Regions from separate parts of the Inquilinus sp. CA228 genome, predicted to be linked through region 2. Evidence: predicted binding sites of a transcription regulator. Region 2 holds the regulator's gene; the other holds the start of a gene.

Region 1 (15,722 bases), on a different contig from region 2:
CGTCTCGGCCACCGGCGCCACGGTGAAGCAGAAGGCTGCGCCGAAGGCATGGCCGGTGCGCAGCAGGGCGCCGATATTCATCGGCTTGCTGATGCCCTCGCAGCCGATCGCGAAATAGCCTTTCATCCGATCCCGTCCGTGTCGTCCGGCCCCGACCTTGCCCCGAGGCAGTCACGAGGGCAAGGTGCGGGCCAGAACGGCCCTTGCCGCCATCCCGCCGAGACGATCATGACCGACCACCAGCATCACGATCATGGCCACGACCACAGCCATGCCGCCGGCACCGCCGACCTCGCCGGCGGCGGCGGGCCGATCCTGGTCGAGGTCACCCGCGGCTCGGTGGTGGAGAGCCGCCATCGCGGCAGCGCCCTGATCGTCGACCGCAGCGGCGGGATGCACGGCCATTGGGGCGATATCGGCCGGCCGGTCTATGCCCGCTCGGCGATCAAGTCGCTGCAGGCGATCCCGCTGGTCGAGAGTGGCGCCGCCGACGCCTTCGGCCTGGGCGACGAGGAGCTGGCCCTGGCCTGCGCCTCGCATGGCGGCGAGCCCGGCCATGTCGAGCGGGTGGCGGCGTGGCTGGTGAAGATCGGCCTGTCCGAATCCGACCTGGAATGCGGCACCCATCTGCCGTTCCATGAGGGCTCGGCCCATGCCCTGGTGTGCCGCCACGAGCACCCCTCGGCCCTGCACAACAACTGCTCCGGCAAGCACACCGGCTTCCTGACCACCTCGGTCCATCTCGGCGAGAAGACCAAGGGCTACATCCGCTACGACCACCCAGTGCAGCAGCGCATCCTCGGCGTGCTCGAGCAGATGACCGGCTGCGGCCTCGGCGATGCGGCCTGGGCGGCCGACGGCTGCTCGATCCCGACCATCGCCGTCCCGCTGGAAGGCCTGGCCTTCGCCATGGCCCGGATCGCCGATCCCGCCGACCTGCCGGAGCAGCGCCGCGACGCGGTGCTGCGGATCCGCAAGGCCTGGGCGGCGCAGCCCTTCCTGGTGGCCGGCACCGGCCGCTTCGACACCGAGATCATGCAGGCCTGCCGCGGCCGGGTGATGACCAAGGTCGGGGCCGAGGGCGTGTTCTGCGCCGCCCTGCCGGAATACGGGCTCGGCGTCGCGCTGAAGATCGAGGACGGGGCGGAGCGGGCGGCGAATGTCGCCATGGCCGCGATCCTGAAGCGGATCGGCGCGCTGGACGACGCCGACCCGGAGATCGCCGGCCGCTGGCTGGCGCCCGAGATCAAGACCCGCCGCGGCGTGACCGTCGGCGCGGTGCGCGGCGCCGACGGCTTGGCCGGCTAGTTCGCCCGGTTCCAGGCGGCGGTGGCGAAGCCGGCGGCGACCAGCACGCCGGCGCCGGTCCGGTTGATCAGGCGCAGCACCGAGGGCTTGCCGATGGTGTCGCGCAGCCGGGCGCCGATCCAGGCATAGGCCGCGGCGTTCAGCGCGGCGAGGGTGACGAAGGTGCCCTCCAGCACCGCCATCTGCGGCAGCAGCGGCGCCTCCGGATGCACGAACTGCGGCAGGAAGGCGACGAAGAAGACGAGGCTCTTCGGGTTCAGCGCAGTCACGGCGAAAGCGTGCAGCAGCATCGCGCGGGGCGAGCGCCCGGCGTCCGGCGCCACCAGGCCGTCCGCTTTCGGCGCGGCGCGCCACAGCTTGACGCCGAGATAGACCAGATAGGCGGCGCCGATCCATTTCAGCACGGTGAAGGCGCCGGCCGAGGCCGCCAGCAGGGCGCCCAGCCCCAGCATCGACAGGGTCATCGCCGTCAGGTCGCCGAGCGCCACGCCGGCGACGATCCACCAGGCATGCGACCGGCCGCGGCCGAGCGCATAGGACAGCACCAGGGTGACGGTCGGGCCGGGGATGATCAGGACGACGAAGGCGGCGAGCAGGAAGGCGAACCACAGGTCGAGCGACATGGCGGCGGCTCCTCTTTACAGGCGGCCAGCAATCCATGGCGCCAAAGATTTGTCCAGCGGCGCGGCGACCGCGCCGCTGGACCCATGCTTCAGTCGTGCCAGCCCCTCAATCGTGCCAGAACGAGTCGCGGGTCACCTTCACCTTGCCGGATTCGATGTCCGAGACCTTGATCGCCGGATAGCCGACGGTCCAGTCGCCGCTGGATTTCCAGGCGTCGATCACCATGTCGCGCATCTCGGCCGCCCCGGCCGCGACGCGCTGGGTGACGAAGCCGACCGCCGCCGGGGTCGGGGTGGTGTAGTTGTTGGTCGAAGGCGCCAGTTGATAGGCCCGCTCGACCGTGCCCAGCGTGGTCAGCAGGTAGTCGTGCACGCGCTGCTCGATCTGGCAGCCGCAGTCGCGATAGCGCGGCAGGGCGGCGCGGATCGCCCGCTCGCCGACGAAGCTCTTGACGAAGCTGCCCTCGAACGGCGCGTGGATCGGGGCGTTGGTGTAGTTGTTCGGGTTCGGATAGTTGCCCCAGCCGTTGAAATGCACCGAGACATGCATCGGCTGGCTGCCGTCGGCCACGTAGTGGCCCCAGACGCCGATGTCGCGCAGCAGCAACTGGCGCCGCAGCTGCAACTGCTCCTGGAAGAACTCGCGGTCGGCGCGGTTCGAGGCGATGCGCAGGCCCACGGTCAGCGCCCGCATCCAGGCGAAATCCATGCGGATCTGCTGCCAGCCATCGATCAGGCTGTAATACAGGTACCCGGCGCCGTACTGGGTCTGGCCGCCGGCGCGCAGCGCGGTGTCGTAGTCGCGGCGCGACACCGGCATGGCATTGAAGTCGACGCCGCCCAGCACCTTGCCGGCATCGTCGATGTCGATGTAGTGGCCCGGGTCCCGCTCGAAGTCGTGGGTCTGGCCGGCGCCCTTGGAGACGTCGAGCTCAGCGTTCCATTCGGCGATGGCCGAATCCGCCGACCGCCAGTCCAGCATGGCCTTGATCTGCCAGGGCAGGCTGTCCGCGACCACGGCGCCGATCTCGACATGGCCGGTGTGGCCCCAGGCCCAGGCCCGGTTCTCGGTGGCGACCGCGGCGAGAACCAGGGCCGAGACCAGACCGAGGGCGCGCAGCGCGCGCCGCTTCCCTGCACGATTCATCCTGTCCCCCAATGTCGGTTTCCGATGGGTTTCGCCGAGCGAAGCGGCGAAATCAGGATGCTCGTAGCAGTCTTCGCGAGACGTTCCTATGAAGGTTCGGTGACGAATGCGTCGCCGAGATCTTTCAGCTATTTTCGGAATATGGACGTCGGGCTGGAAATCTATTTGGAGTGGCTGCCGGTTCCGGCGGAGCCGAAGTTCAGCTGGGTGCCGACCGGGCGGAACCCGAGCTTGGCGTAGAGCGGCTCCGCCCCCGCCGCGGCGGACAGCCAGGCCAGGTCGCCGCCGGCGAAATAGGCATCGAGCAGCCGGCGGCACACCGCCTGGGCCAGGCCGCGGCGGCGGAAGGCCGGCCGGGTGCCCACCGCCGCCAGCTCCGCCGTGTCGCCGCCGATCAGCAGCAGCCCGCTGGCGGCCGGGGCGCCGTCGAGCCGGGCGAGGGCGGCCCGCCGGCTGCCGCGGGCCAGGCCCTGGCGCAGCCGGGCGCGGAAATCCGCCTCGCCGGCGGCGTCCAGCGGCTGGTCGAAGGCCTCGTGCTGGACCAGCATCAGCCCGTCGAGCGCCGCTTCGTCCTCCGCCGCCAGCAGCCGCACCGGGCCGTCCGGGGCGGGCCGATAGGCGTCGCGATGCAGGATCATCAGCGGCGCCTCCATCTCGCGCTCATAGCCCATGGCGTAGAGCGTCGGGGACAAGGCGGGATGCAACTCGCGGAAGAACTCGATGCGGAAGCGCCGGCCGGCGGCCTCGAAGGCCCGCTGCAGCTCGATCACCGCCGGCCGCCAGTCCGGCGCCGGGGCGACCGGCACAGCGAAGCTCTGGATCGGATCGTCGCTGGCGCTGGAGACGAACAGCGCGAAGGGGCCGACATCGGCGCGCTGCCGGCCCTCGGTCGCAGCCGTGAGGGTGTTGGGGACCAGGCGCTGCAGCAGCGCCCGGTTCACGGCCTCCCCCCGGCCACGACAGCGACGACATTCACAAGTCGATCGGCGAGACCGGCGGCGGGTTTGTGAGACCATTGCCTCTCCCGCTTGCGGGAGAGGTCGGACATCCGAAGGATGTCCGGGTGAGGGGATAGCAGCCTCGCCGAAAGTGCAGCATCGCCGCGAGCGAGTGCATGATCCGCCCAATCCTGACGCGATGATCCCGGGATCGCGGCCGGCAAGCCCTCACCCGGAGCCGCTTCGCGTCTCCGACCTCTCCCGCAAGCGGGAGAGGCAACGAACAGTGGCCAACGAGTATGCGGACGAAACGTGTGAATGCCGTGGCTCACGACAGTGCGGGCAGCAGGCGGTCCATCGCGGTCTGCAGCCGCTCGACCGAGCCGGCGAAGCACAGCCGCAGATGGCCTTCGCCGCCGGGCCCGAAGGCCGAGCCGGGGGCGAGGCCGACATTGGTCTCGTGCAGCAGGCGCAGCGCCAGGGCCCGGCTGTCCGGCTCGCCCTCGACCCGGAAGAACAGGTAGAAGGCGCCGTCCGGGCGGGTCAGCCGCACCCGCGGCGATTCGGACAGCCGGCCGATCACCAGGTCGCGCGCGGTGCGGCAGCGGTCGACCTGGCTCTGGATGAAGGTCTCGCCCTGCTCGATGGCGGCGACCGCGCCGTGCTGCAGGAAGGTCGGCACGCCCGAGGTGTTGAACTGCTGCAGGTTCTCATAGACCTGCCCCAGCTCCTCCGACGCCACCACCCAGCCGATGCGCCAGCCGGTCATCGCCCAGTTCTTGGAGAAGGTGTTGACCACCACCAGCCGGTCCTCCGGCGCGGCGATCGACAGGAAGGACGGCGCCACCGGGCCCATTTCGTTTAGCGGGGCGTAGACGAAGCGGGCATAGACCTCGTCGGCGACGATCCAGATGCCGCGGGCGCGGCAGAAGTCGAGGATCGCCTTCTGCTCCTCGGCCGTCAGCGTCCAGCCGGTCGGGTTGCCCGGGCTGTTCAGGAACAGGGCGCGGGTGCGCGGCCCGCAGGCGGCGAACAGCCGGTCCAGGTCCAGCCGCCAATGGCCGTTCTCGACCCCGATCGGCACCGGCACGGTGCGGCCGCCGGCGATCTTGACGGCGCTGAAGATGTTCGGCCAGACCGGGGCGGGCAGGACCACCTCGTCGCCCGGCCCGACCAGCGCCTGCATGGTCATCATGATCGCCTGCATGCCGCCGATGGTGACGTAGATCCGGCCCGGCGGCACCGTGGCCCCGGCGATCCGGCCGACATAGCCGGCCAGGGCCTCGCGCAGCGGCGGGATGCCGCGCTGCCAGGTGTAGAAGGTCTGGCCTTCGAGCAGGGCGCGGTTCGCCGCCTCGGCGATGAAGGACGGCGTCGGCTGGTCGCCCTCGCCGACCCACAGCGGGATCAGGTCGGGCTTGCCGCGCCCGGCATTGACCACCTCGACGATGCCGCTTTCCGGCAGCCGTGCGATGTCGGGTCGGATGCCGCCCAGAAGACCCGCCGCCATATGTCCGTCCACGCTGACCTCTCCCTGACTTTGCGGCAGAGGGTAGCAAGCCGGGGCGGCGGGCGTCATCCGCGGCCGGCGCATGGGCGTCGCGCGGCCGATGCGTTTCTCCGGGAACCGATCGGAGACCGCATTGTTAGAAAGGGTGAGGCCCCAACGGCGTTGGTTCGCGAGCGGCTTCGGTCGCCCGACAGCGGCGGGCCTCGGCGGCCCGGCGGAGTCCCTCCCCGCCGCAGCCGTGTGATGCAGGACCCCGTGACCGGATCCCCCCTCCAGGTCACGGGCGGCGGCGGGGCATTTAATGGTCCCGCCGCCGGCCTGCCTCTGATCCCGATCTCAGTGCAGCCGGAATTCGGCGGCGCAGTTCCGCAGATCGGCCGGCTTGACCACACTGGTCGAGGCGACCCGGACCGAATGCAGCCTGCCCTCGATGCTGTGGCTCCAGAAGTCCAGGAAGCGCTGCAGCTCAGGGAAGCGCGGTGCCAGGTCCAGCTTCTGCCACACGAAGCTCTGCAGCAGCCCCGGATGGTCGGGCAGGTGGTAGAGGATCTCCGCCGTGGTCAGGCGGTAGCCCTGCAGCTGACGTTCCAGATCGGTCATTCCCTTCGCCCATCCCTTTCCGCATGGCCGGCCTCGCGCGTCCGGTCCATGAAGGAAATGTGATGTGGATTTCCGATCTGCACAAGGGTATATCTAGTAAAATCAATGTGTTAGCAGCGCTCTGGCAGGAGTGCTGCCAGACCTTCCGCTCACGCGAACAGGTCGCGGTGCTCCCGCTGCACCGTCGGCAGGGCCCGCAGGATCTCCGACAGATGCGCCCGCAGCGCCGCCTCGGCGCCGTCCGGGTCGCGCCGGTCGATCGCCGCCAGGATGGTGCGGTGCTGCTCGATCAGCCCCGGCAGGGACGAGGCCAAGGGCAGCGTCAGGTGGCAGACGCGGTCCATATGCGCCTTCAGATCCTCGATCACGGTCCAGGCCGACGGGCAGCCGGCGCCCTCGGCGATCGCCGCGTGAAAGGCCTCGTCGGCGCGCTGGAACTCATAGTGCTCGCCGTCGGCCGCCGCCAGCTCCTGGGCCTCGAGATGGAAGTCGATGCGGGTGCGCACCCGGGCGTCGAACCGCTCGCAGGCGCGCCGCACCACCGCGGTCTCCAGCGATTCGCGGACGAAGCGCGCCTCCAGCATGCGTTCGACCGAGATCTTGACCACGAAGGTGCCGCGCCGCGGCAGAATCTCGACCAGGCCGGAGCGGGCGAGGGCGATGAAGGCCTCGCGCACCGGCTGCCGCGACACGCCGTAGCGCAGCGCGATCTCCTGCTCCGACAGCGGCGCACCGGGCTTCATGGCCAGGGTGACGATGGCCTTGCGGATCTCCAGCTCGATCAGCCGGGCGATGCTGGTGGTCGGGTCGAGCAGATCGAGTGGCGCCATGCGGTCAAGCTCGCAAGGGATATTGCATCAGGTCAAGTACCATACTAGGCTCATTCTTACCATACCAGACGGCGGCCTGATCATACCAGGCCGAGCAAAAGGGGGAGGCGTTCCGTGAAATCCATTGCGGCATTGGTCCTGGGGGCGGCGCTGTCGCTGGCCGCCCTTCCGGCTTCGGCGCAGACGCTGCGCTCGGCCGACATCCATCCCGACGGCTATCCGACGGTCGACGCCGTCAAGTATCTCGGCGAGCTGATGGAGCAGCGCACCGGCGGCCGGATCAAGATCCAGGTCTTCAACAACGCCCAGCTCGGCGCCGAGAAGGACACGATCGAGCAGACCCGGTTCGGCGTGATCGACATGAACCGGGTGAACACGGCGCCGTTCAACAACCTGGTGCCGGAGACGCAGGTGCTGGGCCTGCCCTTCCTGTTCCGCTCGGTCGACCACATGCACAAGGTCGTCGACGGCCCGATCGGCGATGAGATCCTGAACGCGTTCGAGCCGCACGGGCTGATCGGCCTCGCCTTCTACGATTCCGGCGCGCGGTCCTTCTACACCACCAAGACCGCGATCCGGTCGATCGAGGACATGAAGGGGCTGAAGCTGCGGGTCCAGCAGTCCGACCTGTGGATCGCGATGATGCAGGCCTTCGGCGCCAACCCGACGCCGATGTCCTTCGGCGAGGTCTATTCGGCGCTGGAGACCGGCGTCGTCGACGGCGCCGAGAACAACTGGCCCTCTTACGAATCCTCGCGCCATTTCGAGGTGGCGAAGCACTACACCCTGACCGAGCACTCGCTGACGCCCGAGGTGCTGGTGATCTCGAAGATCGCCTGGGACAAGCTGTCGCCCGACGACCAGGCGACGCTGCGCCAGGCGGCCAAGGAATCGGTGGTCAAGATGCGCGAGCTGTGGACCGCGCGCGAAAAGCAGTCGGAGGAGAAGGTGCGGGCCGGCGGCGCCGAGATCATCACCGTCGACAAGGCCTCCTTCTCGGCCGCGATGGGGCCGGTCTACGACAAGTTCGTCACCAGCGACGCGATGAAGTCGCTGGTGGAGCGCATCCGCGCGGTCCAGTGAGGCTGCACCACCCGGCCGGCCCTGCGATGCGTGGGGCCGGCCCGTTTTTTATGGGAGATCGGCCGGAATGGCTTCCGTCCTGGCTCTGACCCGCCGGACCCTCGGCGTCCTGTCCACCGGCGCCCTGTGGCTGGCCGGTTTCGGCATGCTGGCGATGACCGTCACCGTGGGCTGGCAGGTCTTCGCCCGCTATGTGCTGAACGACACGCCGAGCTGGGCCGAGCCGGTGACGCTGCAGCTGATGGGCTGGTTCATCCTGCTCGGCGCCGCGGTCGGGGTGCGCGAGAGCTTCCATCTCGGGCTCGATTTCCTGCAGCAGGTGCTGCCGGCGGGGCTCAACCGGGTGCTGGAGGCGGTCAACCTGCTGCTGATCCTCGGCTTCGGCGTCGCCATGGTCTGGTATTCGGTCGAGCTGGCGATCGGCACCTGGACCGCGACCATCCCGGTGCTCGACCTGCCGGGCGGCTTCGACTTCATCCCGTTGATCATCGGCGGCGCGCTGATCGCGCTGTTCGCCGCCGAGCGGTTGTTCGAACAGATTGCCGGCGTCGAGCACGAGGCGGCGGTCGAAGGCGTGCAGGAGCTGGCGTGATGGAGCTGTGGGTGCTGTTCGGCGGCTTCACGCTGCTGATGTTCATGGGCATGCCGATCGCCTTCTGCCTCGGCATCTCCTCGCTGGCGACGGTGCTCTATATGGGCCTGCCGCCGGTGGTGGTGTTCCAGCAGATCAATTCCGGCATGAACGCCTTCGCCATGATGGCGATCCCGTTCTTCATCTTCGCCGGCGACCTGATGATCCGCGGCGGCATCGCGGCGCGGCTGATCCGCTTCGCCGCCAGCCTGGTCGGCCACATGCGCGGGGGGCTGGGCCAGGTCAACGTCGTCGCCTCGACCCTGTTCGGCGGCATCTCCGGCTCGGCGGTGGCCGACGCCTCGGCGATCGGCGGGCTGATGATCCCGCAGATGGCCGCGCGGGGTTACGCCCGGGACTACGCCGTCAACGTCACCGCCAACTCCGCGATCATCGCGCTGCTGATCCCGCCGTCCAACAACATGATCCTCTATTCGATCGCGGCGGGCGGCAACGTCTCGATCGCCGACCTGTTCACCGCCGGCATCATCCCCGGCATCCTGCTGGCGGCCGCGCTGATGGTCGCCGCCTATGTCGTCGCCCGCCGGCGCGGCTATCCCGCCGATCCGTTCCCGGGCCTGCGCGCCGTCGGCCGCTACCTGGTCCTGGCGCTGCCCGGCATCCTCCTGATCGGCATCATCTTCGGCGGCGTCCGCTCCGGCGTCTTCACCGCGACCGAAAGCTCCTGCATCGCGGTGATCTACGCCTTCCTGGTGGCGCTGCTGGTCTATCGCGAGCTCGACTGGCACGGCTTCGTCGAGGCGGTGCAGGGGGCGGTGCGCACCACCGCCATGGTGCTGCTGGTGATCGGCACGGCCGGCGCCTTCGGCTGGCTGATGGCGCTCTTGCAGGTGCAGACCGCGACGGTCGCGGCGATCAACGCCATCTCCAGCGATCCGCTGACGGTGCTGCTGCTGATCAATGTCGCGCTGCTGATCCTCGGTACCTTCATGGACATGGCGCCGATGATCATCATCTGCACCCCGGTGCTGCTGCCGGTGGTCAAGGCCTTCGGCATCGACCCGGTCCATTTCGGCGTGATCCTGATCCTCAACGCCGGCATCGGCCTGAACACGCCGCCGGTCGGCTCGGTGCTGTTCGTCAGCTGCGCCGTCGGCAAGATCACGATCCGCGAGGCGATGCGCACGATCTGGCCGTTCTTCGGCGCCTCGATCGCGGTGCTGCTGGCCGTGACCTACATTCCCGCGCTCTCGCTGTGGCTGCCCGCGGTCTTTCGCTGAAGGAAGCCTTTCGTTGAGAGAATCTGCGCACGGGCCTTGACCGGTTCCAGCCATCCCCTTAAATGCGTAGCACTCACCGGCCGAGAGTGCTAACGACCGGCCGGGGCAGGCCCTGAACGCAAATCTCTGAACGAGAGAGTGGGAGAACACGATGCAATTCCGTCCCCTGCACGACCGAGTGCTGGTGCGTCGCATCGAGCAGAACGAGAAGACCGCTGGCGGGATCATCATCCCGGACACCGCCAAGGAAAAGCCCCAGGAGGGCGAGGTCATCTCGGTCGGCGCCGGCATCCGCGACGAAGCCGGCAAGCTGCAGCCGCTGGACGTCAAGGCCGGTGACCGCATTCTGTTCGGCAAGTGGTCCGGCACCGAGGTCAAGCTCGACGGTCAGGATCTCCTGATCATGAAGGAGAGCGACATCCTCGGCATCATCACCGTGAAGAAGTCGGCCAAGGCGGCCTGATCCGCCCCGTCGCCTTCACCGGAATCCCGATAGACAAGGAATAAATATATGGCTGCGAAGGACGTTAAGTTCTCGCTCGACGCCCGCTCCCGCATGCTGCGCGGCGTCGACATCCTGGCCGATGCGGTCAAGGTCACCCTGGGCCCGAAGGGCCGCAACGTCGTGCTCGACAAGTCGTTCGGCGCGCCGCGGATCACCAAGGACGGCGTCACCGTCGCCAAGGAGATCGAGCTCGCCGACAAGTTCGAGAACATGGGCGCGCAGATGGTGCGCGAGGTCGCGTCGAAGACCAACGACCTGGCCGGTGACGGCACCACCACGGCGACCGTGCTGGCCCAGTCGATCGTCCGCGAGGGCGTCAAGGCCGTCGCCGCCGGCCTGAACCCGATGGACCTGAAGCGCGGCATCGACAAGGCGGTCGAGGCCGTCGTCGCCGACCTCAAGACCCGCTCCAAGGCGATCAAGACCAACGCCGAAGTGGCGCAGGTCGGCACCATCTCCGCCAATGGCGAGCGCGACATCGGCGAGATGATCGCCAAGGCCATGGAGCGCGTCGGCAACGAGGGCGTGATCACGGTGGAAGAGGCCAAGAGCCTCGACACCGAGCTCGAAGTCGTCGAGGGCATGCAGTTCGACCGCGGCTACCTGTCGCCGTACTTCATCACCAATGCCGAGAAGATGATCGCGGACCTCGAGGCTCCGTACATCCTCCTGCATGAGAAGAAGCTGTCGAACCTGCAGGCCATGCTGCCGGTGCTCGAGGCGGTGGTGCAGTCGGGCAAGCCGCTGCTGATCATCGCCGAGGACGTCGAGGGCGAGGCCCTGGCCACCCTGGTGGTCAACAAGCTGCGCGGCGGCCTGAAGGTCGCGGCGGTCAAGGCCCCGGGCTTCGGCGATCGCCGCAAGGCGATGCTCGAGGACATGGCCATCCTGACCGGCGGCCAGGTGATCTCCGAGGATCTCGGCATCAAGCTCGAGAGCGTCACGCTCGAGATGCTGGGCCGGGCCAAGAAGGTCCTGATCGCCAAGGAAGAGACCACGATCGTCGACGGCGCCGGCGCCAAGAAGGACATCGAGGGCCGCTGCAACCAGATCCGGGCGCAGGTCGAGGAGACTTCCTCGGACTACGACCGCGAGAAGCTGCAGGAGCGTCTGGCCAAGCTGGCGGGCGGCGTCGCGGTGATCCGCGTCGGCGGCGCCACCGAGATCGAGGTGAAGGAGCGCAAGGATCGCGTCGACGACGCGATGCATGCGACCCGCGCCGCGGTCGAGGAAGGTGTGGTTCCGGGCGGCGGCGTGGCCCTGCTCTACGCCTCCAAGGCGCTGGAGAAGGTCAAGCATGACAACGACGACGAGCGGGTCGGCATCGACATCGTCCGTCGCGCGCTGCAGGCGCCGGTCCGTCAGATCGTCACCAACGCGGGCGGCGACGCCTCGATCGTTGTCGGCAAGCTGCAGGACAAGAACGACAAGAACTGGGGCTACAACGCCCAGACCAGCGAGTATGGCGACCTGATCAAGGCCGGCGTCATCGACCCGACCAAGGTCGTCCGCGCCGCGCTGCAGAACGCCGCGTCGGTGGCCAGCCTGCTGATCACCACCGAGGCGATGGTGGCCGAGCATGTCGAGAAGAAGCCGGCCGCTTCGGCGCCGGGCGGCGGCATGGGCGGCATGGGTGGCATGGGCGATATGGACTTCTGATCCCGTGGGTCAAACCGGGCGCCCCGGGCGCCCGGGTAATTTGATCCACAACTTTGATGGTTTGTGGTTCGCCCCGGTGGGGCGAACCACAGGGATCGGATCATCCAAACGTCGAATTGTGGAGGGGCGCTCTTCGGAGCGCCCCTTTTTTGCCATATCGACCAGCGATGCAAGATCTCGTGGGGCCACTGCAGTCTTTCGATTGCCGGGCCGAGTACCGGCAACTAAATGAATGCAACGGCCCCGGGCACGACCAGCCCGGCCGTCCGCGACGGAAGGGGAATTCGTGATGACCGCCTGTCCCAAGAGCGCGCCGTACCACCGCGGGCCGATCGCCCGCGCCGCCCTGGCGGTCGCCTCGATCCTGGTGCTGGCCGCCTGCGTGCCGGCCGGGACGCAGCAGACCGCCAGCCTGCCGGCACCGGAGCAGCCCGCGCCGCCGCCCGTGTCCCCCTTCGTCCAGGCGATGCGCGCCGCCGGCGTCAACGTCGCCATCCCGACACGCGGCAAGTTCATCCTGGTGAACATCCCGTCCTATGAGCTGATCGCCTTCCAGGACGGCGCCCCGGTGATCCGCAGCAAGGTCGTGGTCGGCACCGCGGGGACCTCGACGCCCGAGCTGATGTCGAACATGTACGCGATCAAGTACAACCCGGACTGGACGCCGACGCCGTCGATCGTCCGCAACGAGGCCAGCGTCTACATTCCGTCGGGGCCGCGCAGCCCGCTCGGCCGGATCAAGCTCGAGCTCGACAACGACCAGTCGATCTATCTGCACGACACGCCGCAGAAGAGCTATTTCGGCCGCGACAAGCGGGCGCTGAGCCATGGCTGCGTCCGGGTCGAGCAGGTCCGGCAGCTGGCGGCCTGGGCCGATGGGGTCAGCGTCGACGAGATCGATCAGAAGATCCGCACCGGCCGCATGTACTCCGAGCGCCTGCCGGAGGAGATCCCGGTCTATATCGGCTACTTCACCCGCTTCCCGGATGAGTTCGGCCAGCCGGTGGACCATCCGGACGTCTACGCCAACAAGGATGCGGCGCGGCAGGCCTATCTGGCCCGCTCCGCCGGCCGCCGCGCAGCCGCGGCGAAGAAGGCGGCCGAGCCGCCGGCTCAACCCCCGGCCGAGATCATCCCGGGCCAGACCGTGCCGGGCCAGGCCGTGCCGGGCCAGACCGTGCCCACGACGCCGGGCGGCGAGACGATCGTGCCGCCGGTGACGGCCCCAGGCGAAATGCCGCCCGCGGCCCCGGCCCAGCCCGCCGCCCCGGCCACCATGGCTCCGGTCGCGCCGGCTGTCCCCGCTGCGCCGGCGGAGATCCCCGCGGTTCCTGCGGCCCCGGCCGTGACCGAGCCTGCCGTTCCGGCGGCCCCGGCCACGACTGCTCCGGCGATGCCGGCCGCACCGGCGGCCCCCGCGGTCACGCCGCCCCCGGCAACCACCCCGGCCGCCCCCGCGACCACGACGCCGGCGGCGCCGACCACCAACTGAGGCGGCCTCGCCTGGAGGCTCAGCCCGGCAGCACCCTCCAGACCACGGCCTCGCGCACGGCGCGGTCCTCGATCTCGATGCTGGTCGGCACCTGGTGGCGGGCGATCTCCTCCAGCCCGTCCTGCGGCCGGTAGGCGCGGCCGGGATCGCCCAGCAGCACGGTCTTGCCGGCCCCGGCCAGGGCGCGCAGCCAGGGCATGACCCGGTCCGACATCGGCTTCTCGTAGCAGACGTCGCCGGCGCAGACGATGTCGATGCCGTCCAGCGCGTCGCCGATCCGGTCGCCGCTGTCGGCCTCGACCAGGCAGCCATTGGCCGCCGCGTTCAGCCGGATCGCCGCCACCGCGATCGGGTCGATCTCCGCCGCCGTCACCGCGGCCGCGCCGGCCCGAGCCGCGGCCAGGGCGACGATGCCGGAGCCGGAGGCGAAGTCGAACACCCGCTTGCCGGCCACGCTGCCCGGATGGTCCAGGATGGTGCGCGCCACCGCCTGGCCGCCGACCCAGGCGAAGGCCCAGTAGGGCGGCGGCAGGCCGGTGCGGCGCAGCGACTCCTCGGTCGCCTGCCACAGCGGCGTCACCTCGGTGGCGAGATGCAGCACCAGCTCGGGCAGCAAGGGCGGTCGGGTCGGCGCCGTGTTGGCGCGGATGAAGGCATCGATGTCGTCCATGGCCGCCCTTCCTATCCTGCAGGGCGGCGTTGAGCCACGGAGTCTTGATGTTGAACGCCGGAATGCGGAAGATTCGAGCAACGGCGACGGCGCGGACCGTCGCTGCAGACGAGGAAACGAACGAGATGGCGAGCCGCCATGCCCCGGCCCGACCGAAGCACGGTCAGGCCGAAGACGAGATCGGGGAATGTAGCTCCCCGCCCTGTTACCTGCACGAGATCGACCCGGCCTATGCCGGGCTGGACCCGAAGCCGAAGGCCAAGGCCCGGAAGCGCGGCGAGGCCGGCTCATGATCCGGGTCAAGCGCGTCTACGACCCGCCCGAGGAGGGCGACGGCTACCGCATCCTGGTCGACCGGCTGTGGCCGCGCGGCCTGACCAAGGAGCAGGCGGCGCTCGACCTCTGGCTCAAGACCGTGGCGCCGAGCGACGAGCTGCGCCAATGGGTGCATCAGGGGCCGGAGAAATGGCCGGAATTCTGCCGCCGCTACCATGCCGAGCTGGACACTCACCCGAACGCGGTGGCCTTCCTGCGGCAGAAGAGCAAGGACGGCTGGGTTACGCTGCTTTATGCCAGCCGCGACGAGCGCCAGAACAACGCCATCGTGCTCGCCAAATATCTCGGCGGCTGATCAGGCGAAGGCGCGTCCGGCGGCGAGCCCGGCCAGGACCATGAGGCCGAACCAGCGGTTCGAGTTGAACTTGGCCAGGCAGTCGGCCGGCCGGTCGGGGGCGAGCGTCGCCACCTGCCAAGCCAGCTGTGCCGCGCCGGCGGCGAGGCACAGCAGGAAGGGCAGGGGCGCCAGCCCGGCCAGGAGGCCGGCGGCGCCGATGCCGAGCACGGTCAGCGCGTAGAAGCCGGCGACCCAGCGCCGCGCGGTGCCGCCGAACAGCCGGGCGGTCGATTTGAGGCCGATGCGGGCGTCGTCCTCGATGTCCTGCAGCGCGTAGACCGTGTCGTAGCCCAGCGTCCAGCAGATGCCGGCGGCGTAGAGGATCAGCGAGGGCAGGGCCAGCTCGCCGGTCACCGCGGTCCAGCCGACCAGCGCGCCCCAGTTGAAGGCGAGGCCCAGGAAGGCCTGCGGCCACCAGGTGATCCGCTTCATCAGCGGATAGGTGAAGACCACCGCCAGCGAGGCGACACCGAGCCCGACGGTGGTGCCGTTGAACTGGATCAGGATCAGGAAGCCCAGCAGCAGCAGGGCGATCAGGAACAGCACGGCCTGGGTCGGGCTGACCGCGCCGCTCGGGATCGGCCGGGTGCGGGTGCGCGCCACCCGGGCATCGAAGTCGCGGTCCAGGATGTCGTTCACGGTGCAGCCGGCGCCGCGCATCACCACCGCGCCGATTCCGAACAGCACGGCGTACCAGAGGTCGGTCCAGCCGAACCCGGCCGGGTGGGGCGCCATCGCCAGCCCCCACCAGCACGGGTAGAGCAGGAGCATGACCGGCTTCGGCCGGTCCAGCCGGCCGAGCATCAGATAGG
Region 2 (15,722 bases):
CCTGCCGCCGCTGAACGCCGTGCTGGCGCGCGACCTGATGATGCGCGCCCGGGTGTGGCGGCTGCTGCAGGGCTATCGCGGCCGGCCGGCGGCCGACCTGGACGCCGTGGCGCTGACTCTGGTCAAGCTGTCGCAGCTGGCCGCCGACCTGTCCGAGGTGGCGGCGCTGCGGATCAACCCGCTGCTGGCCGGTGCTGCCGGCGTGCTGGCGCCCGGCGCCGCGATCCGGGTGCAGCCGCCGCTGCCGCCGGGCACGCCGCGCTTCGCCATCCGGCCCTATCCGCAGCGGCTGGTGCAGCGCCTGGCGCTGCGCGACGGGCGCGAGGTCACGCTGCGGCCGGTGCGGCCGGAGGACGAGCCGGCGATCCAGGAGATGCTGCAGCGCTCCAGCCCCGAGGATGTGCGGCTGCGCTTCTTCAGCGCCATGCGCAGCTTCAGCCATGAATTCGCCGCCCGGCTGACCCAGCTCGACTATGACCGCGAGATGGCGCTGGCGGCCGAGGCCGAGGAGGACGGGCGGCGGGTGATCCTGGGCGCGGTGCGCATCATCGCCGACCCGGACGGCGAGACCGCGGAATACGGCATCATGGTGCGCTCCGACCTCAAGGGCCAGGGCCTCGGCCACCGGCTGATGACCGAGATCATCGACTATGCCCGCAGCCGCGGCCTGAAGCGGATCTTCGGCGAGGTGCTGCGGGAAAACGTGACCATGCTGCGCATGGCCGGGGAGCTTGGATTTGCCCGCGCCGACGTGCCGGACGAGCCCGGCATCATTCACGTGACGATTTCGCTCGACGATCTGCCCGCTCTCAGTCAGCATTCCGCCTAGGAAATCCGTGACCCAGGGGGATAGGTGTTTGCGTTTTTCCTCTTTGAATGAAGCACTTGTCCGTATAAGTTGAGGGCCTGCGTTAATTTTGGCCCGCGGCGACGCTGCCGGGCTTTTGGTTTTGGGGGAGCTTGGAGGGGAAGATGCCAGGGACAATCCGCTGGACCAGGATGGTTGCGGCCACGGCCTTGCTCGCAGGGCTGCTTGCCGCCTGCGCCGAGGCGCCGAAGCCGAAACCCTTTGTCGCCAGCGGCCCCTGGGGCGTCGAGATCCACGACGCCTCGCGCCGCTTCGACATCCCCGAGGAGTGGATCCGCGCGGTGATGCATGTGGAGAGCGGCGGCCAGACCCATTGGAAGGGCGGCCAGCCGATCACCAGCCATGCCGGCGCCATGGGGCTGATGCAGGTCATGCCCGGCACCTATGATGAGCTGCGCTACTCCCACGGCCTGGGTCCCGACGCCTATGAGCCGCGCGACAACATCCTGGCCGGCGCCGCCTATATCCGCGAGATGTACGACCTGTACGGCTATCCCGGCTTCCTCGGCGCCTACAATGCCGGGCCGGAGCGGTACCGCCAGTATGTCGAGGAAGGCCGGCCGCTGCCGCGCGAGACCGAGCGCTACATGGACATCATCGCGCCGCAGATCGCCGGCATCATGCCGGGCCAGGGCGGCAGCGACCGGATGACCCAGTACGCCGCCGCCCAGATCCAGCAGAAGGTGCCGGCGCCGATCCGCATGGCGCCGATCCCCGACGGCTCCTCGCGGCGCAACACCACCGTGGTGGCGGCGATGCAGCCGATCCCGGACGGCTCGTCAATGCGGAACACCACGGTGGTCGCGGCGATGCGGCCGATTCCCGATGGCTCGTCGACCCGGAACACCACCGTGGTCGCCGCGATGCAGCCGATCCCGGACGGGTCGAGCACTGTGGTCGCCTCGGTGCTGCCGCCGGTCCGCGTGGTGCCGCAGCCCGGCGTGGTGCGGATGCAACCGATCCCCGACGGCGCCACCCAGGTTGCCGCGGCCGCCCCGGTAGCGCGCCAGGTCGCCCCGGCCCCGGTGCGGATGGCCCCGATCCCCGACGGCAGCACCCAGGTCGCCGCCGCAGCCCCGGTCGTCCGTCCGGCGCCGGTGCGCATGGCGCCGATCCCGGATGTGCCGACGCCCCGCGCGGCGGTGGCGCCGACCCGGATGGCGCCGATCCCCGACGCCCCGCCGGTCCGCGTCGCCGCGTCGGCCAAGCCCGCGCGCGCCCCGGCGCCGCAGCAGGTCGCCGACGCCGGCGAGCCGCGGCGCCAGTCCAACGGCCTGCCCACCGGCTGGTTCGTGCCGAGCGCACCGGGCAACTGACCGTCTGCTCACAAGAAAGCCCGCGCCGCCGAAGGGTGGCGCGGGCTTTTTCTTTGGGAGGCCGGGTGCGCCGGTCTCAGGCCGCGTCGGGCAGGCCGGCGGGGCGGCGATAGCTCCAGGCGCCGAGCGGCGGCAGGTTGCGCCAGACGAAATCGACCATCCGGCCCTGCAGCCCCAGCTTGCGCCGCGGCAGCGGCGACAGGATCTGGTTGGTCAGCTGCAGGAAGCGCCCCGACCGCCCCATGCGGGCAAAGGCGGCGTCGATGATCTGCCGCTGCAGATCGAGCGGGAACCAGATTATCGGCAGGCTGGACGCCACCATCGACAGCCGGCGGATCCCCGCCGCGTCCAGCATCGGGCCGATCTCGGCCACGTCGCCCTCCAGCACCGTGACGCCGGGGAAGCGCCGGCGCAGCACGGTGCAGAATTCGGGCATCTTCTCGACCACCACCAGCTTCTGCGGCGGCAGCCCGGTTGCCAGCAACCCTTCGGTGAGGCTGCCGGTGCCGGCACCGAGCTCGAGCACCGGGTCGCTGCAGCGGGGGTCGATGTGCCGGGCGAAGGCGCGGGCCACGGCGGGGCCGGACGGCGCCCAGGCCGCGACCTTCAGCGGCGAGCGGAACCACAACCGGACATACAGCCAGGAATCCTTGCTCATTCGACACCTCCGTGCCGTTCGTCGGGACAACCGTCTGTCTTTGCAGAGAGTTCCCGGGCTCAGGCCTGCGCCTGGACGTCCAGCGAGTAGCCGGCGGAGCGAACGGTGCGGATCAGGTCGATCTCGCTGTCGTCGTTCAGCGCCTTGCGCAGGCGGCGGATATGGACGTCGACGGTGCGCGGCTCGACATAGACGTCGTGGCCCCAGACGATGTCGAGCAACTGCTCGCGGCTGAACACCCGGCCGGGATGCTGCATGAAGTGGCGCAGCAGGCGGAACTCGGTCGGGCCGAGATGGACGTCGCGGTTGCCGCGGCGGACGCGGTGGCCGCCGAGATCCATGCTGAGATCGGCGTAGCTGAGGATGTCGCCGGCGCTGGACGGCGAGGTGCGGCGCAGCACCGCCTTGATCCGGGCCATCAGCTCCGGCGTCGAGAACGGCTTGGCGACGTAGTCGTCGGCGCCGGAATCGAGGCCGCGGACGCGGTCCCCCTCCTCGCCCCGCGCGGTCAGCATGATCACCGGGATGTCGCGGGTCTTGGCGCCGCGGCGCAGCTGGCGGCAGACCTCGATGCCGGAGAGATGCGGCAGCATCCAGTCGAGCAGCACCAGGTCCGGCCGCTGCTCGCTGGCCAGCAGCAGCGCCTCTTCGCCGTCATAGGCGGCGAGGACGCGGAAGCCTTCGCGCTCGAGGTTGTAGGTCAGGAGGGTGACGAGGTCGACTTCGTCCTCGACCACCAGAACCAGCGGCTGGATGCCGGCCCTCATGCGTTCTCCTCCGGCTTGGCCTCGGGGGTGACGACGGTGAAGGAACTGGCGTCGCCCTTCGGCCGCACATCCGTCACCGGCTTGCCTGTGAGCAGGAAGTGGATCAGCTCGGCGATGTTGGTGGCGTGGTCGCCGATCCGCTCGATGTTCTTGGCGATGAACAGGAGATGGGTGCAGGGGGTGATGTTGCGCGGATCCTCCATCATGTAGGTGAGGGTCTCGCGGAACATGCTGGTGTAGAGGTCGTCGACCGATTCATCCTGGCGCCAGGCCGACAGCGCCTTCTCCAGGTCGCGCTCGGTGTAGGCGTCGAGCACGTCCTTGATGATCTGCTGCACCATCCGGCCCATGCGCGGCAGCGCCATCACCGGCCGGACCATCGGCACCTGGGCCAGGGCCAGGGACCGCTTGGCGATGTTGGCGGAGTAGTCGCCGATCCGCTCCAGGTCCGAGGCGATGCGGAGCGCCGAGACCACCTCGCGCAGATCGACCGCCATCGGCTGGCGCAGCGCCAGAGACCGGATCGCCACGGAGTCGATGGACGCCTCATAGGCGTCCATCTGCTCGTCGCTGCGCATCACCCGGCCGGCGAGGTCGGCGTCGCGGCGGACCACGGCCTGGATCGCCAACTCGAGCTGGCTTTCGGCCAGGCCACCCATCTGCACGATGGTGCGGCGCAGCGTCTCCAGTTCCTGGTCGAAGGATTTGACGATGTGCTCGCTGGACATGAACGGCGGTTCCGGTTGTTGGTGGGCGGGTCGGTCGGGGCCGAGGTCAGCCGAAGCGGCCGGTGATGTAGCCCTGGGTCCGCTCGTCCCGCGGGTTGGTGAAGATCTCTTCGGTGGCGCCGACCTCGACCAGGTCGCCGAGATGGAAGAAGGCGGTGCGCTGGCTGACGCGGGCCGCCTGCTGCATGTTGTGGGTGACGATCGCTATGGTGTATTCGCGCCGCAGCTCGTCGATCAGCTCCTCGATATGCGCGGTCGCGATCGGGTCCAGGGCCGAGCAGGGCTCGTCCATCAGGATGACCTCCGGGCTGCAGGCGATGGCGCGGGCGATGCACAGGCGCTGCTGCTGGCCGCCGGACAGGCCGGTGCCGGGCTCGGCCAGCCGATCCCGGACCTCCTTCCACAGCCCGGCGCCGATCAGGCTCTTCTCGACGATCGCCTCCAGCTCGTCGCGGCGGCTGGCGAAACCGTGGATCCGCGGGCCGTAGGAGACGTTGTCGAAGATCGACTTCGGGAATGGGTTCGGCTTCTGGAACACCATGCCAACCCGGGCGCGCAGCTGCACCACGTCCAGCCGCTTGTCGTAGATGTCCTCGCCGTCGAGGATGATGGAGCCCTCGACCCGGGCGCCGTCGATCGTGTCGTTCATGCGGTTGAGGCAGCGCAGGAAGGTGGACTTGCCGCAACCCGAGGGGCCGATCAAGGCCAGCACCTCGTTCTCCAGCAGGTCGACACTGACGCTGTGCAGCGCCTCCTTCTGGCCGTAGAAGACCTTGACGTCGCGCGCCACCATCTTCGGGGCCGACCCGGCCGCGGCCGCCGGGTTTGCGGCATGCGGGACGATTGTCTGGATCACGGTCATGGGGTTCACCACCGGCGTTCGAACTTGCTGCGCAGCCAAACCGCGAAGCTGTTCATGATGATCAGGAAGACGAGCAGGACGATGATTCCGGCCGAGGTCCGCTCGACGAAGCCGCGCTCCGCCGCGCCGGACCACATGTAGACCTGCACCGGCAGGGCCGTGGCCGGGTCGAGCGGCGTGGCCGGGTAGCCGACCACGAAGGCGACCATGCCGATCATCAGCAGCGGCGCGGTTTCGCCGAGCGCATGGGCCAGGCCGAGGATCGTGCCGGTCAGGATGCCGGGCGCCGCGAGCGGCAGGGTGTGATGGAACATCGCCTGCATGCGCGAGGCGCCGAGGCCCAGCGCGGCCTGCTTGATCGAGGGCGGCACCGCGCGGATCGAGGCGCGCGTGGTGATGATGATGGTCGGCAGGGTCAGGAGCGTCAGCACCAGGCCGCCGACCAGCGGCGCCGACCGCGGCAGGCCGAAGAAGTTGATGAAGACGGCCAGCCCGAGCAGACCGAACACGATGGACGGGACCGCGGCGAGGTTGTTGATGTTGACTTCGATCAGGTCGGTCCAGCGGTTCTTCCTGGCGAACTCCTCGAGATAGACCGCCGCCAGCACGCCGATCGGCAGCGCCAGCGCCAGCACGATCAGCATCATATAGGCCGAGCCGAGGGCGGCGACGCCGATGCCGGCCAGCTCCGGATTGCTCGACGCGCCGGAGGTGAACAGCGCCCAGTTGAAGCGGCGCTCCAGCGTGCCGGCCGCGGCCAGCTGGTCGACCCAGGCCGTCTGCTGGTCGTCGAGGCGGCGCTGGGCCTCCGGCAGGTCGCGGGAGATCTGGCCCTTGATCAGGGCGTCGACGTCGCCATGCGCCGGGACCCAGACCGTGCGGGTGGAGCCGATGACCGACGGATCGGCCTGCACCATGTCGCGCAGCACGATCGGCGCGCCGCGGCTGAGCAGGCCGTTCGACTTCCGGCGGTCGGCCGCGCTCTCGACGGTGATCTGCTTGCGCAGGGCGTCGCGCGCGATCTGGTCGTAATCGGCGGTCATCAGGGCGGTGGGATCGCGCTGGCCGGACGGGTCGATCACCTCCGGATCGAAGGTCACCTCCAGCCGGAGCGCCGACTGCGTGAAGGCGGTGTAGCCCTGGCCGATGATCGAGATGAACAGCACGACCAGGAAGCAGATCGCCACCGCGATCGCGGCGATGCCATAGAGGCGGAAGCGCGCCTCCGCCGCGTGCCGACGCCTCAGCTTCGCCATGAAGGCGGCCTGCTTGGTGACGTGGGTCACCGCGCGCGGCTGGGCACCGTTCATCAGGTCTGCCTCACTCATAGTGTTCCCGATATTTGCGCACGATCTGCAGGGCGACAATGTTGAGGCAGAGCGTGACCACGAAAAGGGTCAGCCCCAGAGCGAAGGCGACCAGCGCCTGCGGGCTGTTGAAGGCCAGGTCGCCGGTCAGCTGCTTGACGATCTTGACCGTGACCGTGGTCACGGATTCGAACGGGTTCAGCGTCAGATTGGCGGCCAGGCCCGCCGCCATGACCACGATCATGGTCTCGCCGATGGCGCGGCTGACCGCCAGCAGGACGGCGCCGACGATGCCCGGAAGGGCCGCCGGCAGCACCACGTGGCGGATCGTCTCCGACCGCGTCGCGCCGAGGCCGTAGGACCCGTCGCGCAGGCGCTGGGGGACGGCGTTGATGATGTCGTCGGACAGCGAGGAGACGAAGGGGATGATCATGATCCCCATCACCAGCCCGGCGTTGAGCGCGCTGGTGGCCGAGACATCGAGCCCGATCCCGGCGCCGGCGTCGCGCAGGAACGGGCCGACCGTGGTCAGGGCGAAGAAGCCGTAGACCACCGTCGGGATGCCGGCGAGGATCTCCAGGATCGGCTTGATCCAGGCGCGGACGCGCCGGTCGGCGTATTCCGACAGGTAGATCGCGGCCAGTAGGCCGATCGGCACCGCCACCAGCATGGCGATGGCCGAGATGAAGATGGTGCCCCACAGCACCGGGATGAGCCCGAAGCGGCCGGCGACTTCCTCGCTGCCCGCCCCGGCGAAGCCCGGGTCCCAGACCAGGCCGAAGAAGAAGTCCTGGGGCGGCACCATGGTGAAGAAGTGCAGCGCCTCGAACAGCATCGACAGCACGATGCCGATCGTGGTGACGATGGCGATGCCGGAGCAGATGATCAGAAGGCCGAGCGTGGCGGTCTCGACCCGGTTGCGCGCCCGGAAGGTCTTGGAGATGCGGCGGAGCGCGAAGAACACGCCGACCGCGGCGAGGACCAGGACGGCGGCGATCATCAGCATCCGCCCGAGCGACTGCAGGCGGATCATCTCGTCCGCCGCGGCGCGCATGTAGGGCTCGGCGTCGCCGGAGACGATGCCGCCTGCCGCCAGGTTCTGGATCGATCCCTTGATCAGGCCGAGCTGGTCGGAAGGCAGGTTGCGCACGGTGTCGGGCAGCATGCCGTCGACCACCGCGGAGATGATGATGGGCTGGAAGATCAGCCAGAGCGCGAGCAGGACCAGAGCCGGCAAACCGGCCCACAGCGCAACATAGGCGCCATAGGCGCCCGGCCGGGAATGCAGATCGCCGGGGCGGCCGCCGGCCACCGCGACGGAGCGGCGAAGCCCGATCTGATAGCCGGCCGCCATCAGCACCAGGATGACAGCAAAGATCACGGGCAGGGACATATCTGTCTCGCGCCAGAGAAAAATTGGCGGGGCCGCGCTGGGCGGCCCCGCCGGACGATCACATGCTCAGCGTGGTGCCGGCATTGGCGGCGTTGCGCTGGTCCTTCAGCTCGTTCGCCGGCATCGGGATCAGGCCCTTCTCGACCAGGGCGCCCTCGTCACCGACCATCTGGTCGCTGAGGAAGAAGGTGACGTATTCCTTGAGGCCCGGGATCGAGCCGAGATGCGCCTTCTTGACGTAGAAGAACAGCGGCCGCGACACCGGATACTCGCCCGAGGCCACGGTCTCCGCGGTCGGGACGATGCCGTTGACGGTCGCGACCTGGACCTTGTCCTTGTTCTCTTCGTAGAAGCTCAGGCCGAACACGCCGACCGCGTTCTGGCTGCTCTGGATCCGCGCCAGCGTCTCGGTGTAGTCGCCGGCGATGTCGACCGAGAGCCCGTCCTTGCGCACGGTGGCGCAGACGGCCTTCTTCTCGTCCCCGGTGAGCGCCTTGGCGGTCGCGTCCGCGTTGCAGCCGCCGGTCAGCACCTTCTCGACGAAGACCTCGCGGGTGCCGTGGTTCTCGGCCGGGACGAAGGTCAGGATCGCCTGGTCAGGAAGGCTCGCATCGACCTCCTTCCAGCTCTTGTACGGGTTGTCGACGACCTTGCCGTCGACCACCACCTTGGCAGCGATCGCCTTCCACAGCTGGGCGGTGGTCAGCGTGAACTTCGGACCGCTGGCGATCGAGGCGAAGACGATGCCGTCATAGCCGATCTTGACCTGGATGATGTCCTTGACACCGGCCTTGACGCAGGATTCGAACTCGGCCTTGTTGATCGCCCGCGAGGCGTTGGCGATGTCGATGGTGGTCTCGCCCACGCCCGTGCAGAACGACTTCAGGCCGCCGCCGGTGCCGCCCGACTCGACGATCGGCGCCTTGAACTTGCCGGAGAAGGCCTGGCCGAAGGCCTCGGCCACGACGTTGGCGAAGGGCAGGACGGTCGAGGAACCGGCAACCTGGATCTGGTCGCGCGCCTGGGCCACGCCGGCGGTGGCCGCCAGGGCGAGGACGGCCAGGGCGAGTGTCTTTTTCATGTGGGAAGCCTTTCCACGCAGAATGGCATGAACCGCAAGGCGGAAGGCCTGCGATCGAACAGCCGAAGCCGTTTCAGGGTGCAGGCTATAGTCGCCGCCACCGACGCTTTTACGACAATTCGGTTACAGTTTTGTGAAGGGCCCGGCCGACCGGCTTGCCGCCTGGGGCGGCGGGCAGATGCACGGTGAAAACGCTGCCGCGACCGACCTCGCTATCGATCTCCAGCCGGCCACGATGGCGGCTGACGATGTGCTTGACGATGGCCAGGCCGAGGCCGGTGCCGCCGACGGCGCGGCTGCGCGCCGGGTCGACCCGGTAGAAGCGCTCGGTCAGCCGCGGCAGGTGCTCGCGGGCGATGCCCTCGCCCTGATCCCGGACGCTGACGACGAGCCCGGCGCCCCGCGCCGCCCCCGAGGTCCGGGCGGAGATGCCGACGATGCTGTCCTGCCGGCCGTAGTTGATCGCGTTCGACACCAGGTTCTGGAACACCTGGTACAGCTGGTCCGAATCCCCGACCACCTCGGGCAGGTCGGGCGCCAGGTCGAGCTCGAGTCGCTGCGCCTTGCGCTGGGCCTTGAGCTCGAGCGCATCGGCCACCGACTGCAGCAGCGGGCCGACCGCGACCCGCCCGGTCGGCGGCACATGCTCGTCCAACTCGATCCGCGACAGCGACAGAAGGTCGTTGACCAGCCGCGACATCCGCTCGGCCTGCTGCTGCATGATGCCGAGGAAGCGTTCCCGCGCCGCCGCATCGTCCCGCGCCGGCCCGCGCAGCGTTTCGATGAAGCCCATCAGGCTGGACAGCGGCGTGCGCAGCTCGTGGCTGGCATTGGCGACGAAATCGGCCCGCATCTGCTCGACCCGCTTGGTGGCGGTGAGGTCGTAGAAGGTGACCAGCAGCGCCGGCTCGGGCCGGTCGCCCGTCTCCCGCTCCCCGGCATCGCCGCGCCGCTCGAAGCGCTGGATCCGGACCTCGAATTCGCGCTCGATCGGCACCGGCAGGTTCAGTTGCACGGTCAGCATCGGGCCGCCGGCGAGGACGGCGTCGACCGCGGCCACGATCTCCGGATGGCGGATCGCCTCGGCCATGTCGCGGCCCAGCAGCCGGTCGCCGAACAGCCGCTCGGCGGCGCCGTTGGCGCGCAGCACGCTGCGGTCGCCGGCCAGGACCAGGATCGGGTCCTCCTGCGCCTCCAGGATCTCCGACGCGGTCTGCAGCTCGACCGCCAGGCTGCGCTCGCGGCCGCGGGCGTGGCGCTGCAGCCGCTGCAGGTGCAGGAACAGGATCTGGCCGATCTCGGTCGAGGGCCGTGGCGGCCGCTCCGGCGCCTCGGCGGTCGAGGCCTCGATGTGGCGGCGCAGCAGGTCGAGGTCGCGCAGCAGGCGCCAGGCGAAGATGCCGGCGACGCCGACCACCGCCGCCACCCCGGCCGCCGCCAGCCAGACGCCGATCCCGTCAGCGCCGGCCGACAGCAGCAGCAGCGCGATCACCAGGGCGGCGATCACCCCGATGCCGAACAGGTGGCGATAGATCGGACCGGACATGCGCACGCGCCTCGAACACCGAGCCCCAGAATACCGCGATCACGCGGGACGCGGCGACGCTACTCATGCTCGATGACGGTTTCGTGTCGCCAGCTGTGGCATGGCAGCCGGTGCCGCCATGCGTCAGGAGGGGACGGACACGCCGGCGCCGACGCCCATATAGGGGCCGCGGGCCGGCTTCTCCGACCGCTCGCAGGCGGCGGCGCCGACCGCCACCGCCAGCAGCACCGCGACAAGGCCGAGGCGCCGCATCATTCGCCCCGGGCCACGCCGACCATGGCCGGGCGCAGCAGCCGGCCCTGCAGCACATAGCCGGGCTGGATCACCTGGACGATGGTGCCGGCCGGCTTGCCGGTGCCCGGCAGCTCGAACATGGCCTGGTGGAAGTTCGGGTCGAAGGTCTCGCCGACCGGCTCGATCCGGGTCACGCCGTGGCGCTCGAAGGCGGCCAGCAGCTGGCGCTCGGTGGCGGCGACGCCGTCGACCAGGGTCTTCAGCGCCGCATCCGCCTCGACCGCCCCGGCCGGCACCGCGTCGATGGCGCGGCGCAGGTTGTCGGCGGCGTCCAGCAGCGACTTGGCGAAGCTGCTGATGGCGTATTTCGCCGTGTCCTCGCGCTCGCGCTCCGACCGGCGGCGGATGTTCTCGGTCTCGGCCAAAGCGCGCAGCGCCTGGTCCTTCAGCTTGCCGGTCTCGGCCTCGAGCTCCGCGATGCGCTCGAGCGCCCCGGCCAGCGCCGCATCGTCAGTGATCCCAGCGGTCTCGGATTCGGCGACACCCTCGACCTCGGGCCCGGCGGCCCCGGTCTCCGGCTCCATCGCCTCGGGGCGGGGCTCGGCGGACATCGTCTTGTTGTGCATCATGCTACCTGGTTCGTGGTCTCGTTGGTTCTGAGGAGACGGCCTATCATCTTCGCGGTGTAGTCGACCATCGGGATGATGCGCGCATAGTTCAGCCGGGTCGGCCCGATCACGCCGACGGCGCCGACCACGCGCTGGTCGCCGCCCTTGTACGGGGCGATGATCATCGAGCAGCCGGTGTGGCTGAACAGCCCGTTCTCAGCGCCGATGAAGATCTGCACGCCCTCGGCGGCATTGGCCGCGTCGAGCATCTTGAGCATCGCCTCCTTGGTCTCCAGCGCCTGGAACAGGTTGCGGATGCGCTCCAGATCCTCCAGCGCCGTGACGTCGTTGAGCAGGCGGGACTGACCCTTGACGATCAGCGTGCCGCCCCCGCCGCCGCTCCAGGTGGCGAGGCCGGCCGAGACCACCTTGGCCGCGAGGCTGTCGAGCTGGCTCTTCTGGGTCTCGATCTCGTCCAGCACCTCGGCCCGGGCCTCGCCCATGGTGCGGCCGACGATGCGGGCGTTGAGGTAGTTGGTGACGTGGACGAAGGTCGAGGCCGGCAGGCCCAGCGGCACCTCGAGCACGCGGTTCTCGACCATGCCGTCCTCGGTGACCAGCACCACCAGGGCGCGGCCCGGCGACAGGTTGACGAACTCGATATGCTTCAGCGGCCGGTCGGTCTTCGGCGCCAGCACCAGCCCGGCGCAGGCGGAGAGGCCGGACAGGGCCGAGGTCGCCTCCTCCAGCATCTCGGACACGCCGCGCCCGGCCTGGGCGCACATCGCCTCGATCGAGGCCCGCTCGCTCTCGCCGACATCGCCGAGCTGCATCAGCCCGTGCACGAACAGGCGCAGGCCGGCATCGGTCGGCAGCCGCCCGGCCGAGGTGTGCGGCGCGTAGAGCAGGCCGGCATCCTCGAGATCCGCCATGACGTTGCGGATCGTCGCCGGCGACAGCGACATGCCGAGCCGGCGCGACAGGGTGCGGCTGCCCACCGGCTCGCCGGACTGGACATAGGCGTCGACGATCTGGCGGAAGATCTCCCGCGAGCGCTCGTCGAGGTCCCGGAACGCCTGGCCGCCGGATCGGGTCGAGAGTTCGTTCAGCATGCTCATGGCCGTCGCCACGCTATGTAGGGGCCGTTCGACCCGAATCAACGTGCCGGGCTTTACGGGCAGGATCTGCGAGGATAGCGTGCGCGACCCTCGCCGAGAACAGAAAGCGACCCCATGCGACCGTCCGGACGCGCCATCGACGCCCTGCGCGCCATCCGCCTCGAGACCGACGTCAACAAATACGCCGAGGGCTCGTGCCTGGTGAAGTTCGGCGACACCCATGTGCTGTGCACCGCCTCGGTCGACGACCGGGTGCCGTCCTGGCTGAAGAACGGCGGCAAGGGCTGGGTCACGGCGGAATACGGCATGCTGCCGCGCGCCACCGACCAGCGCACCGACCGCGAGGCCGCGCGCGGCAAGCAGACCGGGCGGACCCAGGAGATCCAGCGCCTGATCGGCCGGTCGCTGCGCGCCGTCACCGACCTGAAGGCGCTGGGCGAGATCCAGATCAAGGTCGATTGCGACGTGCTGCAGGCCGATGGCGGCACCCGCACCGCCGCGATCACCGGCGGCTATGTCGCCCTGGTGCTGGCGCTGCGCCACCTGGTGCAGATCCGCAAGCTCAAGGCGCTGCCGCTGACCGACAGCGTCGCCGCCATCTCCTGCGGCCTGCACCAGGGCCAGGCGGTGCTGGACCTCGACTACGCCGAGGATTCGAGCGCCCAGGCCGACGCCAACTTCGTCATCACCGGCAAGGGCGGGCTGGTCGAGGTGCAGGCGACGGCGGAGCAGACCCCGTTCAGCCGGGCCGAGTTCGAGGCGCTGCTGGCGCTGGCCGAGACGGGCACGGCCGAGCTGGCGGCGATCCAGAAGGCGGCGCTGGGCGAGGGTTGAGGCCCTCCGGGATGCGGCGGTGCGGCGCTTGAGCCGCGGCCGGGGCCGTGAAATCCTGCGGCCCCACCATGCGGGAGAGGGTTGATGCTCGGCCTCCTGGCACTGCTCACCGCGCTCGCCACGGTCCTGATTCCGGGTCTGCCGCAGGTCGGCGGCGGGGTGGCGGATGGCGTCCGGGCCTTCACCGCCCTGCCCCAGGCCGAGAAGCTGATCGACTACGCACCCGAAGGCGGCGGCCCGGTGCTGTACCGGCTGCCGGGCAATGTCTGCTTCCTGCGCGTGGACCGGCAGCCCGGCCAGACCGAATGGGTGCGTCGCGACGGGCAGGGCCGGATCGAGATCACCGTCTCTGCCCCCGGCTTGGCTCAAGCGGGCGAGCGATTCGAGACCGAGGGCACGGCCGAGTTGCAGTTGGGCGGCCGCGCCGTGGTGATCCCGGTCGTGTCGCCGGGCCTGCCGACCTGGCGCTTCACGCTGGAGGAGACGCCGGCGCTGCAGGAGACGCTCGATGCCGAGGAGGCGACGCTGCGCTTCACTGCGATCCGCGGCGGCAAGCCGGTGCCGGAGGAGGTTCTGAGCATCGCCGCCGGCAATCTCTGGCAGGGCATCCAGGGCCTGGACTCCTGCGCCATCGGCGCCGAGCTGCCGGGCGTGGTCGGGCCTTAGTTGCGGTCCAGGCGCCGCGGGCGGATCATCCCGGCATCCGAGCCAACCCCGCGAGGTCCTCATGATCGAAGCCTCCTGCCATTGCGGCGCCGTCCGGCTGCTGGTCGCGGAGCGGCCGCAGCGGCTGACCTCCTGCAACTGCTCGATCTGCCGCCGCCTCGGCACGCTGTGGGCCTATTACGCCCGCGACCAGCTGACCATCGTGGCAGGCGCCGGCACCACCGTGCCCTATGTCCAGGGCGACCGCAGCCTAGCGATCCACCACTGCCCGACCTGCGGCTGCGTCACCCATTGGGAGGGTCTGGCGGCCGGGGATCCGGCGCGGGTCGCCATCAACGCCCGGCTGATCGACCCGGCCGAGATCGAGGCCGTGCCGGTGCGCCGCTTCGACGGGGCCGACAGCTGGACCTATCTCGACTGATAGGCGGCGGCCGCGGCTTCGACCCGGTGCTTCAGGCCGGGGCGCAGGCCGAGGGCGAAGGCGGTCTCGGCCATCAGGAACATCGGGCCGATCAGCAGCTGGAACAGGTTCGACAGGAAGGCCGGCCGCTTGCCCTCATAGGCGTGGCCGACCAGCTGCAGCACCCAGCCGCCGACGAACAGGATGCCGGCGACGATCCAGGTGCCCCAGTTCGAACCGCCGCCGACCACGGCATGGGCGATGATCAGCCCCGGGATCACCACCACCGCCATGGCCAGGCCGAGCCCGAGATCGAGCGCGATCCACAACAGCCAGACCAGCAGGCCGACGAGATCGGCCAGCGTCGCCGGCCAGCCGCCGATGCTGCCGAGCGGCACGGTGGCGAGGGCCACCAAGACCGCCAGGATGATCGCCGGGATGCCGAAGAAATGGGTCAGCCGGTTGCGGCCGTCGCGGTGGAAGCTGGTGTACATCGCCATCTGGCGATCGAACAGATCCGAAGCCATGCGCGATCCTCCCCGCCAGGAGAATAAACCCAGCGCGGGAGGAGCACGTCAAAAATCTGTCACCTCGCGATGACAGGAAGGCCTCAATCCTGCAGCGCCAGCAGCAGGCTCGAGGTGTCGACCCGGCCGCCGGCCTTGGCCTGGACCGCCGAGTAGAACTGGTCGACCAGCGCCGTCACCGGCAGCCGGGCGCCGTTGTGCCTGGCTTCCTGGAAGCAGATGCCGAGGTCCTTGCGCATCCAGTCGATGGCGAAGCCGAAGTCGAACTTGTTCTGCAGCATGGTGCGGCCGCGATTCTCCATCTGCCAGCTCTGCGCCGCGCCCTTGGAGATGACGTCGAGCACCAGATTGCCGTCGAGCCCGGCCTTCTGGGCGAAGTTCAGCCCCTCGGCCAGGGCCTGGACCAGCCCGGCGATGCAGATCTGGTTGACCATCTTGGTCAGCTGGCCGGCGCCGGCCGGGCCTATCAGGGTGCAGGCCCGGGCGTAGCCGTCGATCACCGGCTTGGCCACGGCGAAGACCGGCTCGCGCCCGCCGCACATCACCGTCAGCACGCCGTTCTCGGCCCCGGCCTGGCCACCGGAGACCGGCGCGTCGATGAAGCCGAAGCCGAGCTTGTCGGCCTCCGCCTCCAGCTCGCGGGCGATGTCGGCCGAGGCCGTCGTGTGGTCGACCAGAATGGCGCTGCCGGACATGCCGGCGAAGGCTCCGTCCGGCCCCTGGACCACGGAGCGGATGTCGTCGTCGTTGCCGACGCACATGAACACGATGGCGGCGTCCTTCGCCGCCTCGGCCGGGGTCGGCGCCCA

Evidence for each region. The regulator HrcA, encoded in region 2, represses chaperone genes, less so after heat shock. The targets are predictions, from matches to a motif close to GTTAGCACTCNCCNNNGGNGAGTGCTAAC.
Region 1: a site for HrcA is predicted at 9,977-10,005, ahead of groES (co-chaperone GroES). Genes of this name have one in related genera too.

What each region holds. Positions count from the first base shown of each region.
Region 1 covers NZ_JBQJIK010000023.1:60,826-76,547, forward strand. The annotation lists gene ACTOWL_RS13570 (RNA methyltransferase) at 1-126, opposite strand, end outside; gene ACTOWL_RS13575 (asparaginase) at 229-1,308, shown strand; gene ACTOWL_RS13580 (LysE family translocator) at 1,305-1,931, opposite strand; gene ACTOWL_RS13585 (hypothetical protein) at 2,038-3,078, opposite strand; gene ACTOWL_RS13590 (GNAT family N-acetyltransferase) at 3,240-4,019, opposite strand; gene ACTOWL_RS13595 (pyridoxal phosphate-dependent aminotransferase) at 4,345-5,538, opposite strand; gene ACTOWL_RS13600 (usg protein) at 5,863-6,126, opposite strand; gene ACTOWL_RS13605 (GntR family transcriptional regulator) at 6,276-6,956, opposite strand; gene ACTOWL_RS13610 (TRAP transporter substrate-binding protein) at 7,071-8,039, shown strand; gene ACTOWL_RS13615 (TRAP transporter small permease) at 8,107-8,631, shown strand; gene ACTOWL_RS13620 (TRAP transporter large permease) at 8,631-9,911, shown strand; gene groES (co-chaperone GroES) at 10,063-10,374, shown strand; gene groL (chaperonin GroEL) at 10,423-12,075, shown strand; gene ACTOWL_RS13635 (L,D-transpeptidase family protein) at 12,365-13,567, shown strand; gene ACTOWL_RS13640 (class I SAM-dependent methyltransferase) at 13,587-14,237, opposite strand; gene ACTOWL_RS13645 (hypothetical protein) at 14,363-14,530, shown strand; gene ACTOWL_RS13650 (DUF488 domain-containing protein) at 14,527-14,868, shown strand; gene ubiA (4-hydroxybenzoate octaprenyltransferase) at 14,869-15,722, opposite strand, start outside.
Region 2 covers NZ_JBQJIK010000088.1:16,956-32,677, reverse strand. The annotation lists partial or broken gene ACTOWL_RS32070 (GNAT family N-acetyltransferase) at 1-829, shown strand, start outside; gene ACTOWL_RS32065 (transglycosylase SLT domain-containing protein) at 973-2,184, shown strand; gene ACTOWL_RS32060 (class I SAM-dependent methyltransferase) at 2,261-2,842, opposite strand; gene phoB (phosphate regulon transcriptional regulator PhoB) at 2,902-3,609, opposite strand; gene phoU (phosphate signaling complex protein PhoU) at 3,606-4,337, opposite strand; gene pstB (phosphate ABC transporter ATP-binding protein PstB) at 4,384-5,199, opposite strand; gene pstA (phosphate ABC transporter permease PstA) at 5,205-6,509, opposite strand; gene pstC (phosphate ABC transporter permease subunit PstC) at 6,520-7,899, opposite strand; gene ACTOWL_RS32030 (substrate-binding domain-containing protein) at 7,958-8,980, opposite strand; gene ACTOWL_RS32025 (ATP-binding protein) at 9,090-10,526, opposite strand; gene ACTOWL_RS32020 (hypothetical protein) at 10,650-10,778, opposite strand; gene grpE (nucleotide exchange factor GrpE) at 10,778-11,371, opposite strand; gene hrcA (heat-inducible transcriptional repressor HrcA) at 11,386-12,486, opposite strand; gene rph (ribonuclease PH) at 12,601-13,320, shown strand; gene ACTOWL_RS32000 (hypothetical protein) at 13,405-13,986, shown strand; gene ACTOWL_RS31995 (GFA family protein) at 14,048-14,407, shown strand; gene ACTOWL_RS31990 (Mpo1 family 2-hydroxy fatty acid dioxygenase) at 14,395-14,913, opposite strand; gene ACTOWL_RS31985 (NAD(P)-dependent oxidoreductase) at 14,997-15,722, opposite strand, start outside.